Regions from separate parts of the Cupriavidus sp. 22TCCZM04-2 genome, predicted to be linked through region 3. Evidence: predicted binding sites of a transcription regulator. Region 3 holds the regulator's gene; each other region holds the start of a gene.

Evidence for each region. Region 3 encodes FNR, which switches genes on or off when oxygen is low (the NO sensors DNR and NnrR bind a similar motif). Its sites were predicted from a motif close to TTGATNNNNATCAA; they were not measured.
Region 1: a site for FNR is predicted at 1,895-1,908, ahead of AC3FKG_RS05350 (OmpW/AlkL family protein). Genes of this name have one in related genera too.
Region 2: a site for FNR is predicted at 1,247-1,260, ahead of paaA (1,2-phenylacetyl-CoA epoxidase subunit PaaA). Genes of this name have one in related genera too.
Region 4: a site for FNR is predicted at 1,607-1,620, ahead of AC3FKG_RS18720 (DUF3079 domain-containing protein). Genes of this name have one in related genera too.

Annotation. Positions count from the first base shown of each region.
Region 1 is NZ_JBYOJS010000002.1:430,564-433,768, forward strand. Features, by position in the region: gene AC3FKG_RS05345 (AMP nucleosidase) at 1-1,105, shown strand, start outside; gene AC3FKG_RS05350 (OmpW/AlkL family protein) at 1,180-1,830, opposite strand; gene AC3FKG_RS05355 (hypothetical protein) at 2,459-3,205, shown strand, end outside.
Region 2 is NZ_JBYOJS010000015.1:123,409-126,613, reverse strand. Features, by position in the region: gene paaB (1,2-phenylacetyl-CoA epoxidase subunit PaaB) at 1-185, opposite strand, end outside; gene paaA (1,2-phenylacetyl-CoA epoxidase subunit PaaA) at 240-1,223, opposite strand; gene paaX (phenylacetic acid degradation operon negative regulatory protein PaaX) at 1,340-2,284, shown strand; gene AC3FKG_RS21255 (YbhB/YbcL family Raf kinase inhibitor-like protein) at 2,439-2,993, shown strand; gene AC3FKG_RS21250 (esterase-like activity of phytase family protein) at 3,121-3,205, shown strand, end outside.
Region 3 is NZ_JBYOJS010000006.1:120,960-124,164, reverse strand. Features, by position in the region: gene ccoG (cytochrome c oxidase accessory protein CcoG) at 1-871, shown strand, start outside; gene AC3FKG_RS11920 (FixH family protein) at 955-1,170, shown strand; gene AC3FKG_RS11915 (hypothetical protein) at 1,167-1,412, shown strand; gene fnr (fumarate/nitrate reduction transcriptional regulator Fnr) at 1,459-2,184, opposite strand; gene AC3FKG_RS11905 (sulfite exporter TauE/SafE family protein) at 2,264-3,019, shown strand.
Region 4 is NZ_JBYOJS010000012.1:154,121-157,325, reverse strand. Features, by position in the region: gene AC3FKG_RS18725 (NADP-dependent isocitrate dehydrogenase) at 1-1,467, shown strand, start outside; gene AC3FKG_RS18720 (DUF3079 domain-containing protein) at 1,697-1,900, shown strand; gene gabD (NADP-dependent succinate-semialdehyde dehydrogenase) at 2,184-3,205, shown strand, end outside.

The DNA.
Region 1 (3,205 bases), on a different contig from region 3:
GCCGATTCCGCTGCCTTTCGTTATCGAAGCCTCTACCACCGACATCAGCTACACCCAGGCGCGCGAACTCGAAGTGTCGTTCGTGCTGCCGGAGCTGAGCCGCATCGACGATTCGATTGCCAACGGCACGTTCGAGCCGGTGCCCGGCGAAGCGTGGCCGCTGTCGCTGTTCCCGGCCGAGCGCGTGGACCTGGCCTTGCAGCGCTTGTACCACTACACCGGCACCGCGCCCCAGCATTTCCAACGCTTCGTGCTGTTCACCAACTACCAGCGCTACGTCGACGAATTCATCGCGCTCGGCCGCTCGCTGATGGCCAGCAGCGACGGCGGCGGGTACGCGCGTTTTGTCGAGCCTGGCGACGTGGTGCAGGAGCTTGGCGCCGCCGAGCCCGACGACGCCGACCGCCCGCGCGCGCTGCCGCAGATGCCGGCCTACCACTTGGTGCGCGACGACAAGCTCGGCGTGACGCTGGTCAACATCGGCGTGGGCCCGTCCAATGCCAAGACCATGACCGACCACCTGGCCGTGCTGCGTCCGCACTGCTGGATGATGGTGGGCCATTGCGGCGGCCTGCGACGCTCGCAGCAGCTTGGCGATTACGTGCTCGCCCACGCCTATGTGCGTGACGACCACGTGCTCGACCATGACCTGCCGCCGTGGGTGCCGGTGCCGCCGATCGCGGAGATCCAGGTGGCGCTGCAGGAGGCGGTGGCGCGCATTACCGGGCTGTCGGGCGGCGAGATGAAGACGCGCATGCGCACGGGCACGGTGGTGTCCACCGACGACCGCAACTGGGAGCTGAAATCGAAGGCGCTGTATGCGCGCTTCAACCAGTCGCGCGCGATCGCCATCGACATGGAAAGCGCGACCGTCGCGGCCAACGGCTTCCGCCTGCGCGTGCCCTATGGCACCTTGCTGTGCGTGTCGGACAAGCCCTTGCACGGCGAGCTCAAGCTGCGCGGCATGGCCAATGCGTTCTATCGCCAGCGGGTCAGCCAGCACATGACCATCGGCCTGGAGGCCGTCCGCATTTTGCGCGAGAACGGCGTCGAGCAGCTGCATTCGCGCAAGCTGCGGAGCTTCGACGAGCCGGCGTTCCGCTGAATCACCGGCCGGGCAACCCAACGAAAAAGGCCAGCGCCTGAAGCGCTGGCCTTTTTCATTTGGGCAAGGCCGGATCAGAACCGGTAACCCACGCCCATGCTGAACAGCCACGGATCCAGGTTGACCTTGGAGACATTGACGCCGCCGGCCTTCACGTTGCTGGCCAGCCAGACCTTCTTGACGTCGGCATTCAGGAACCAGTTCTTGGTCAGCTTGTAATCCATGCCGATCTGCAGGGCCGGCGCTACGCTCCAGTTGTCCAGCTGGAGCGTATTGTTGGCGATGTCCGTGCCCCAGATGCGCGTGAAATTCAGGCCCGCGCCCACGTACGGACGGAAGGTGCCGTCCGGCAGGAAGTGGTACTGCACCAGCAGCGTGGGCGGCAGGTGCTTGAAGGTGCCGATCTTGTTGCCATTCAGGTAGACGTCCTGCTTCTGCGGCACGGTCAGCACCAGTTCAGCGGCGATGTTGCGCGTGAAGAAGTAGGTGACGTCGAGTTCGGGGATCCATTTGTTGTTGACCGTGATCGCATCCGACGGTACGCCCAGCGCCGGAATGGCATCCGACTTGTCGGCCATGTCCAGGTAGGTGGCGCGCAGGCGAACCATCCAGTTGCCCTGGGTCTCGCCATCGGCGGCGAAGGCGGGCGTGGAAACAGCGCCAAGCATGGCAAGCGCGGCGATAGCAGTGCCGGTGACCCGGGCCCGGAGAGAGATCTTGTTCATGGCTTTTTTGCTTTGGTCTGGTAAAAAATCGAAGCCAGTTTGGCCGAGCGGGCGCGGCACGACATTGACCGAGAACAAGAGAGACCCTATCGGAAGAAGGGTCGTCGCGACGACGCCACAGCGCGGCCCGGGCATGCGGCCGCAGCGTCTAAACACATGCGGATTTATTCGTGGCACGTCCGCAAGGCACGCCTTAACCTTTGCGTCATGGCCGCAGCCGCGGCCGGAACCAGGCATGTCGTGGGCGTCCGCAAGGACGTCTTTCCGGGCGTGTCCCGTGGGGGCGGGGCACACCGGCTTTCTTTGCCTGTCCTGCGCTGGCCTCTCGCTGCCGCACATTCCTTCCGATCTATTTCCGGCCGATCGCCACGATCGACACCGCGTCGCGGAGCGTCGCAGCGGGTCGCATTCGGGAATGTCCTCTGAGCCAAAGGGATAGGCCTTTTGTCCCGCCACGTTTTCATCCATCGCGCCATGCGCGTCGGCGGCCGGCGCAGCCTCAGCCAAAGGATGAGCCCATGTCGGTTATGTACGCCGGCGCTCAATCGTCTGGCCGGTACAGCGACGCGGCCATTGCGCCTAGTCTGGTAGCGCGGGAAAAAGCGAACGACAAACGGGGGGAAGAATCATGACGGCAAGGACCTGGCTTGGCGGGCTCGTGTGCGCGGCGGCGACATGCCTCGTCGCGGCGTGCGGGGGCGGAGGCGGAAGCTCGGGCAGCGCCACCCCCACGGCGACGCCCGCTGTCAGCTATACGGCAAAACTTAACGTGACCTCGGCCGAAGTCGGCGTCGGCCGCACGCTGACCCTCAGCGCGGTGGCCGTCGACAACAGCGGCAACGACGTGACCTCGACCACCAGCTTCGCCTGGACTTCGGCCGACAACGCCGTTGCCTCGGTCGTGGGCAGCACGGCTACGATCGGCGGCGCGGTGGTGACCGGCGTCAATCCCGGTACGACAACCGTGCAGGTGGTGGCCACGGTCAAGGCCGCCGACAACTCCACCGTGCAACTGCCGGCGCAGTCGGCGACCATCACCGTGGTGCCGGCCTCGGCCACGACCTATAGCCTGTCGATCCCAAATACCTCGTTGTCGATGACCGATGGGCAGACGCTGCCGGTCAAGGTATCGCTCGTCGACAACAACGGCAACGACGTGTCGGCGAACGGAAGCGGCTGGGCGTGGACCAGCAGCGGCACCGCGGTGCAGGTCGCCCCGGCGCTGAACAGTGCAACGCTGAGGGCCAGCAACAGTTCCACCACCGCTGCCGCGACGGCCAACGTGTCGGTGTCGGTGACGGCGCCGGATGGCCGCGCGCTCGGCGGCGTGATCTTCGTCACGGTGCAGAAGAATGGCACGGCGACCTACCGCGTG
Region 2 (3,205 bases), on a different contig from region 3:
CTGCTGGCGACCACGTCGGCGGCCTTTACCACCCAGACGCTCACGCCCTCGTTGCGGCGCGTGTAGACGTCACGCGCATGGTTGATCGCCATTTCGCCGTCCGGCGCGTGCAGGCTGCCCACATGCTTGTGGGCCAGGCCGTGCTGGCTGCGGATAAATATCTCCCAAAGCGGCCACTCTTTCATGGCAACTCTCCTGTCAGGTTTGCGGGGTTGGCCGGCGCCGTGGCGCCGGAATGCTCAGGCGGCGGCGCGCGCTTGCTTGTCGGCGTGGGCCACCAGCGCTTCACGGAACCAGGCGCCGTCGTCCCAGGCCTTGACGCGGGTGCGCAGGCGGTCGCGGTTGCACGGGCCATTGCCGCGCACCACGTTGTAGAACTCGTCCCAGTCGATGGCGCCGAAATCGTAGTGGCCGCGCTCCTCGTTCCACTTCAGGTCCGGATCGGGAACGGTCAGGCCGAGGTGCTCGGCCTGCGGCACGGTCTGGTCCACCATCTTCTGGCGCAGCTCGTCGTTGGAGAACAGCTTGATGCGCCATTGCATCGATTGCGCGCTGTTGGGCGAATCGGCATCGGATGGGCCGAACATCATCAGCGCCGGCCACCACCAGCGGTTCAGCGCGTCCTGCGCCATCTGCTTCTGCTCCGCCGTGCCCTGGCACAGCTTGAGCAGGATGTCGTAGCCCTGGCGCTGGTGGAACGACTCTTCCTTGCACACGCGCACCATGGCACGCGCATAGGGCCCGAACGAGCAGCGGCACAGCGGCACCTGGTTGATGATGGCCGAGCCATCGACCAGCCAGCCGATGGCGCCGATATCCGCCCAGCTCAGCGTCGGGTAGTTGAAGATGCTCGAATACTTGGCCTTGCCGGAGTGCAGGTCGCCCAGCAACGCGTCGCGCGACACGCCCAGCGTTTCGGCGGCGCTGTACAGGTAGAGGCCGTGGCCGGCTTCGTCCTGGATCTTGGCCAGCAGCACGGCCTTGCGTTCGAGCGTCGGGGCACGCGTGACCCAGTTGCCTTCCGGCAGCTGGCCGACGATCTCGGAATGCGCGTGCTGCGAGATCTGGCGGATCAGGGTCTTGCGGTAAGCCTCGGGCATCCAGTCCTTGGCTTCGATCTTGATGCCGGCGTCCACGCGCGCCTGGAACTCGCGTTCCTGCGGGTCCATCTCTTCCATCGCGCGGAGCCTGGTTGCCCCGGTTTCCACCAACTGTGCGTACATGCCGTACTCCGATCTGTAGGGTCTTGACCTGCGTCAAATCATTCGGTTGCAGTGGATCATAGTGATACAATTTGATTCAAACAATCGACGCTTGTGTATCACTTTAAGGTGCAGGCATGGCCCCCCGATCGGAGATGGACCCTGTTTCCCCGCAGGTCGTGCGGCTTGCGCGTGGCCTCAAGCTCGGGGCCAATTCCATGCTGGTGACACTGTTCGGCGATGTAGTGGCGCCACGGCCGCAGGCGCTATGGCTGGGCAGCCTGATCCGCCTCGCCGCGCCGTTCGGCATCAATGACCGGCTGGTGCGCACCGCCACGTTCCGGCTGGCGGCCGCTGACTGGCTCGATGCCACGCGGATCGGGCGACGCAGCTACTACGGCTTGTCGGAGGCCGGCTTGCAGCGCTGCGTTCATGCCGGCAAGCGCATCTATGCCGGCGACGCGCCCGACTGGGACGGCCGCTGGACGCTGGCGCTGGTGCGCGGCGACGCGCGCGCGACGATCCGCCAGCGGCTCAAGCGCGAACTGCTGTGGGAGGGCTTCGGCGCGATCGCCCCGGGCGTGTATGCGCACCCGAATGCCGACGCGGGCTCGCTGGGCGAGATCCTCCGCGCCGCGCAGGCGCAGGATTTCGTGGCGATCATGGAAGCGACCAGTCTGGAGGCATTCTCGATCCGCCCGCTGCAGACGCTGATGCACCAGACTTTCAAGCTCGGCGACGTGGCCTCCGCGTGGCAGGCGCTGCTGCGCCGCTTCTCGCCGGTGCTGGCCGACGCACACGGCATGTCGCCGGCCGATGCGTTTTTCGTGCGCACCCTGCTGCTGCACGAATACCGCCGCGTGCTGTTGCGCGACCCCAACCTGCCCGAGCCAATGCTTCCCGCGGACTGGCCGGGCCGCACGGCGCGAAATTTGTGCCGCGACATGTACGCGGCCCTGCTCGATGCCAGCGAAGATTACTTGCGCGGTGTGGTCGAAGTCTCCGAAGGCCACCTCGTCAACGCGAACCGCGCGTTGCGCAAGCGCTTTGGCGCGGGCAGCCATGCCGAGTCCGTCCGCTAGCGGCGGCCTTGCGCACAGTGCCTGGCGCGATCCTTCACAGGCGTGCTGGGCCTGGCCGGGATGCCGGAGGCTGGGCATCCCTTCGAAACCGACCTACCGTGGAATCAGGGGCAGTCGTCCAGCTTGACCCGTCAACCTCGAACAGGACCCTTCCATGAAAGCAAAGCCATTACTGTTATCCGCCTCGGCGGCACTCGGCCTGGCCTGCGCATCGATCGTCAGCGCCGCACCGATGACCGTGTCGTCGAGCGCATTTTCCGAGAACGCTGCCATTCCCGCGGCGCATGGTGGCGGCCAGCCAGACTGCGGCGGCCAGGGCGTATCGCCCCCGATCGCGTGGTCCGGATTGCCGCCAGGCACGCGCTCCGTGGCGATCTTCATGTTCGACCCCGATGGCGCGATGGGCCTGGGGGTCTCGCACTGGGTCGCCTATAACATCGCGGCGGACCGCGGCCACCTCCAGCAGGGCGAGGGGCAGAAAGATGGCCCGGGCATCACCGTCGGCAAGAACATTGCCGGCGAGGCCACATACCGGGGACCTTGCCCGCCCCCTGGCGAGGTCCCGCACCATTACATCGTGACGGTGGTCGCGACCGATCTGAAGCCAGGCGCGCTGCCCGCGGGCCTGACGCGTGACGAACTCATGGCAGCACTGAAGGGGCATGCGCGCGGCGGCGCCAGCGTGGTGGGCCGCTACGGCGGGAAATAGAAGCAGAACGGTCGGATCCCAGAGGCGGCGGCATCACAAATTTGTCAAATTCGACGGCCAGAATGGGCGCTTTTGCCAGTGCGGCGGGTGCCGCGCTGAACGACAAATCCGGCAAGGAGCCCGCCTGATGTTCCGTCAAACCATCCTGGCCAGCGCCATCATGTTGGCCTGCCTTGCGCTGTCGCCGTCGCTGCAGGCGCAGACCGCCTACC
Region 3 (3,205 bases):
GCTGGGGCCGTGGCAGGCGTTCTGGATGCTCTTTTACGCCTTCGCGACATGGGGCAATGCGGGCTTCATGCGCGAGCAGGTGTGCAAGTATATGTGCCCGTATGCGCGATTCCAGAGCGTGATGGTTGACCGCGACACCTACGTGGTCACCTACGACGTCGGGCGCGGCGAGCCGCGCGGGAGCCGGTCGCGCAAGGTGGATCATCATCAGGCAGGGCTTGGCGACTGCGTCAACTGCAGCATTTGCGTGCAGGTGTGTCCGACAGGCATTGATATCCGTGACGGGCTGCAGTACGAGTGCATTGGCTGCGGCGCCTGCATCGATGCCTGCAATCAGGTCATGGACAAGATGGACTACCCGCGTGGGCTGATCCGGTACACGTCCGAGAACGCCATGCGCAAGGCGCTGTCAGCCGCGGTGGCGCGCAAGCGGCTCGTGCGGCCGCGGACCATCATCTACTCGGTCATCTGGCTGGTGATGGTAGCGGGTTTCGTGGTGTCGCTAGCGCTGCGCACGCCGTTGAAGGTCGACATCATCCGCGATCGCGGGGCGTTGGGGCGTGAGGTGGATGGACGCTGGATTGAGAACGTCTATCGACTGCAACTGATCAACACCACCGAGGCACCCATGCGCATCAGCGTGCAGGCCGAAAGCGACGATCTGAAGAACCTGACGGTCGAGTACGATCCCGACGCGAAGGCCCTGGCGCCGACGTCGAACAAGCTGGTGCCGATCCGGATTCGCGTGCCGATCGACGATGCCGCGCAGGGTACGCACAAGATCAGCGTGACGGTGACAAGCGAAGGTTCGGGGCAAGGTAGTGCGCAAATCAGGCAATCTACCAGTTTCATCGTGCCGCGCAATTTGTGATGCTAAGGGCGGTGCAGCGCATCGGCGCTGCGCCGTACCAACCGCGAGCGCCTCGGTGAGGCGCCGACGAAGGGGGCAAGACGATGCAAGAAAGCAATCCGTGGTGGAAGGAGCCGTGGCCGTGGCTTCTGATGAGCGGCCCGTTGCTGGCCATAGTGGCTTGCGGCGTAACCATCTGGCTGGCTTCTACCCATCCTGACCGGCCGGTAGTCGAAGGTGTGTCCCGGCACGGCCTGGTCGTCGAGAAAGCAGAAGGGGTCCCGGGCAGTGCCAAGGCACCGCAAGCGAGGCGGCCATGAGGCTGCGCTGGCTGATGTGGGTACTGTGGCCGGCGTTCCTGATGGCCGGGGTGGCCACGGCAACCGTGTTTTCGGTGGTGGATCCCGGAGATCTGAATTTCTTCGGCCACCCGATCGAGGCCTCGCGCGAGGCCATTTATACGATCGGGTTCTTGCTGGCCTGGGTATTCTGCGCGTTGTCCAGCGGATTGACGCTCTATACCATGCCGACGAAGCTCAGCGAAACGGACGAGCTGGAGTGATTGGGCTGAAGCGGACCGTCTTGCCAGGCAAGGCGGTCAGACGGCCTCAGCAGGAGCGGCTGTAGACTTGCTTGATGCCTTCCATGTCGACGAGCTTGACGTGGCGTTGACGGATCTGGATCAGGCCCGCCTCGGCGAATCGTGAGAACAGGCGGCTGACCGTTTCGAGCTTCAATCCGAGATAGCTGCCGATTTCTTCCCGGCTCATGCGCATGACGAACTCGGTCGACGAATACCCGCGTGCGGACAGACGTTCTGACAGGTTGATCAGGAACGCGGCAAGTCGCTCTTCGGCACGCATGGACCCCAGCGTGACGAGCATGAGCTGATCATGCGATATTTCCTTCCCCATCAGTCGCAGGAACTGCTGCTGCAGCGATGGCAGATCCATGGACAGCGTCTGAAGATCGGCCATGCGTACGACGCATACTTCCGTGTCTTCAAGCGCGGTGGCATCCGAGGCGTGCTGCATTTCACCCAGGCCGTCGAGGCCGACCACTTCGCCAGGCAAATGGAAGCCGGTGATTTGCGAGCGGCCGTCTTCCGTGGTGACATGCGTCTTCAGGGTGCCGAAGCGAATGGCAAAAACCGCAGTCAGCGGATCGCCCATGCGGTACAGGGTTTCGCCCTTGTGGACACGGACGCGCTCTTGCACCAGGGTATCCATCTTTTGCAGATCCTGCTGGCTCATGCCCACCGGCAGGCACAGTTGCCCCATGCCGCAAGTGGAGCAACGGGGCGACATCTCGGTGACGGGGATGGATGTTAGCAATTGGAACCTGCAAGGAATGAGCGGCGAGGGCGCAATGCATGCATTTTAACGCGCGATGTGATGCGGTAGGGAGTTGCAATTGACTTTTGGTGTGCTTCTCAGTGTTTTCATGCTTGCCTTGCTGGGGGGCTTTCATTGCGCTGCCATGTGCGGTGGCGTTGCCCTCGCAGTCGAGCAGCGCGCCGTGGACGTGCCGATTGCCGTGGTGCGGCGCCCCCAAGACTGGCTCCTGGAGTTGCTGGTGATGCATGTGGGCAGGATTTCCACTTACATGCTGCTCGGTGCGATCCTTGGAGCGGTGGGGGCGACGGCCTGGCGCCAGGATTACCTGCCGGTTCAGCGCTGGCTATTTGGCGCCGGGAGCGCCTTGCTGCTGGTATCTGGCTGGCGCCTGCTACGCGGCGAAGCGTTTTCCATCGTGTGGCTGGAACGGTTCGGCGCGCGCGCGGGGACCGCCGTTGCCGGAAGCTTCGGCCGGCTTCGCCGCAAAACTCCGGCCACGGCGGCGAGAAGCGGTGGTCTGGTGCGCCGCTACGGCATGGGCTTGGCGTGGGGGCTCGTGCCCTGTGGCATGGTCTATGGTGCGCTTGCCCTCGCGTTACTGGCCGGTAATGCGCCCTCGGGTGCCCTGGTAATGGGCGCCTTCGGGCTTGGCACGCTACCGAATTTGCTGGCGCTATCCAGCTTTTCGGGGCTGCTGCGCGCTTGGGCTCGCCGCCGTTGGGTCAGGATGGGAGCTGGATTGGCGGTCATGGTCTTCGGCGGCCTGGGAATCGGTCGAGCGGTGTTATTGCCACATTCGCTGGCCGAGCATGGTTTTTGCCTGGTGTTTTGACGCCACCGTGAAGGCGCGGGAGTGCGCGGTGGTTGCAGGCGGATGCGGGAATGCCATACAATCGCCTGCATTGCGGTATCGCGCGGCGTGTTTCCGAGCGGCGCCTGGCAGCCCTTCCAAAAAAAGGGCGTCCGGAGTTTCGGACAAGCCGACATTTCGGCGCCGAACCCTTCCGCAGTCCATCCG
Region 4 (3,205 bases), on a different contig from region 3:
ATGATGAAGGTGTCGCACCCGATCGTGTTCGGCCACGCCGTCAAGGTCTTCTACAAGGATGCTTTCGCCAAGCACCAGAAGCTGTTCGACGAACTGGGCGTGAACGTCAATAACGGCCTGGTGGACCTGTACACCAAGATCGAGACGCTGCCGGAATCCAAGAAGGAAGAAGTCATCCGTGACATGCACGCGTGCCACGAACATCGTCCGGAACTGGCGATGGTGGACTCGGCCAAGGGCATTTCGAACCTGCACGCGCCGAACGACGTGATCGTCGACGCCTCGATGCCGGCCATGATCCGTATCGGCGGCAAGATGTGGGGCGCCGATGGCCGCACCAAGGACACCAAGTGCCTGATCCCGGAATCGACCTTCGCTCGCATCTATCAGGAAATCATCAACTTCTGCAAGACCAACGGCGCCTTTGATCCGGTCACGATGGGCACCGTGCCGAACGTGGGCCTGATGGCGCAGAAGGCCGAAGAGTACGGTTCGCACGACAAGACCTTCGAGATCGCCGAAGACGGCGAAGCCCGCATCGTCGACAACGCCACCGGTGAAGTGCTGGCGGCGCTGACGCAACAGGTCGAGCAGGGCGACATCTGGCGCATGTGCCAGGTCAAGGACGCCCCGATCCGCGACTGGGTCAAGCTGGCCGTCACGCGCGCCCGCAACTCGGGCATGCCGGCCGTGTTCTGGCTGGATGCGTACCGTCCGCACGAGGCCGAGCTGATCAAGAAGGTCGAAACCTACCTCAAGGACTACGACACCAAGGGTCTCGACATCCAGATCATGTCGCAGGTGCGCGCCATGCGTTACACGCTCGAGCGCGTGATCCGCGGCCTGGACACCATCTCGGTGACCGGCAACATCCTGCGCGACTACCTGACCGACCTGTTCCCGATCATGGAACTGGGCACCAGCGCCAAGATGCTGTCGATCGTCCCGCTGATGGCCGGTGGCGGCATGTACGAAACCGGCGCGGGCGGGTCGGCGCCGAAGCACGTGCAGCAACTCGTGGAAGAAAACCACCTGCGCTGGGACTCGCTCGGTGAATTCCTGGCGCTGGCCGTGTCGCTGGAAGAGCTGGGCATCAAGTCGGGCAACGACAAGGCCAAGGTCCTGGCCAAGACGCTGGACGCCGCTACCGGCAAGCTGCTGGACAACGCCAAGAGCCCGTCACCCAAGACCGGCCAGCTCGACAACCGCGGCAGCCAGTTCTACCTGGCCATGTACTGGGCCCAGGAACTCGCCGCGCAAACCGAAGACGCCGGCCTGGCCGCGACGTTCGCGCCGCTCGCCAAGCAGCTCACCGAAAATGAGAAGACCATTATTGGCGAACTGTCGGACGTACAAGGCAAGCCCGTGGACATCGGTGGCTACTACATGCCGGACGCGGAAAAGCTGTCCGCCGTCATGCGCCCGAGCAAGACGCTGAACGCAGCCCTGGCATCGGTCCAGGCCTGATCGGCACATCCGATCCCGCAGGCGCCGCCAGGTGCCTGCCTGAAGCCGGAGGTTGGCATCCCGATGCCGCCTCCGGCTCCTTCTTTCTGGCTACGACGCCACATTCAGCCTGAAAGCCCTGCCCCGCCCCCGGCCGGACTTGATCTCGGCCAAACCATGTAGCCGCCCGGCGCGCCATACTGATCGCAACATTTTCGTTGCACCGGCACAGCGTCCTGCCCACCGCATCATGGCAAAGAAATTCCCGATCCACCCGAGCCATCCCGAACGCATCTGCTGGGGTTGCGACAAGTATTGCCCGGTCGACGCCATGGGTTGTGGCAATGGGTCCAGCCGCACCCAACATCCCTCCGAACTGCTCGGCGATGACTGGCTGGAATTTGGCGATTGGGGCATCGATCCCGATCAACCCAAGGCAGTTGACTTGCGTTAGCGCGATCACAGCCTGCACGCCTGCTCAACGCCTGTAGCTTCCCTCCCTCCGTCCATCGGCGAGGCTATCCCGCATCCATGTTCCGCCGGGGTGGCGCGATCCATGCATGAACCATCGCATCCAGGCAGTTCCGGGCCGGGCTTGCGCTAGCCATCCACAACTCCCGCACACCACAAAGCATTGCAAGCGTTACGCCAGGCCAGCCCTCCACCATGTCTGGCGGCGATTACAATGCCTGAATCGCGCCAACCCTTCCGGCAGTCTTTTCAATGGACGAACGACCATGCTGAAGCTCCAAGACCCCACCCTGCTGCGCCAGCAGTGCTATCTCGACGGACGCTGGACCGACGGCGAACGCCACATTGACGTCACCAACCCCGCCACCGGCGAACGCGTGGCACAGGTGCCGCAGCTCGGCGCCGCGGAAGCCCGCCAGGCTGTCGAGGCCGCCAACCGCGCACTGCCGGCCTGGCGCGCGCGCGTGGCCAAGGAGCGCTCGGCGCTGCTGCGAAAGTGGTTCGAGCTGATCCTGGCCAACCAGGATGACCTGGCCCGCATCATGACCGCCGAGCAAGGCAAGCCGTTTGCCGAGGCCAAGGGCGAGATCGCCTATGCGGCGTCGTTCATCGAATGGTTTGCCGAGGAAGGCAAGCGCGTCTATGGGGAAACGATTCCGGCGCCGATCAGCACGCAGCGCATTGTCGTGACGAAGGAGCCGGTGGGCGTGTGCGCGGCTATCACGCCGTGGAATTTTCCGGCGGCCATGATCACCCGGAAGGCCGGCCCGGCATTGGCCGCCGGCTGCACCATGGTGGTCAAGCCGGCGTCGCAAACCCCGCTGACCGCGCTGGCGCTTGCCGTGCTGGCGGAACGCGCCGGCATCCCGGCCGGGGTGCTGTCGGTGGTGACCGGGTCGGCGAGTGCCATCGGCGGCGAACTGAGCAGCAACCCGCTGGTGCGCAAGCTGACCTTCACGGGCTCCACCGAGGTCGGCCGCGTGCTGATGGCGCAGACCGCATCGACCATCAAGAAGGTATCGATGGAACTTGGCGGCAATGCGCCCTTTATCGTGTTCGATGATGCCGACCTGGACGCCGCCGTTGAAGGCGCCATCATCTCCAAGTACCGGAACGCGGGCCAGACCTGCGTCTGCGCGAACCGGATCTACGTCCAGGACAAGGTCTACGATGCGTTTGCCGAGAAGCTGGTCGCGGCGGTCGCGAAGCTGAAAGTCGGCAATGGCATGGACGAAGGCGTGCGCATCGGGCCGCTGATCGACGACAAGGCCGTGGCCAAGGTCGAAGA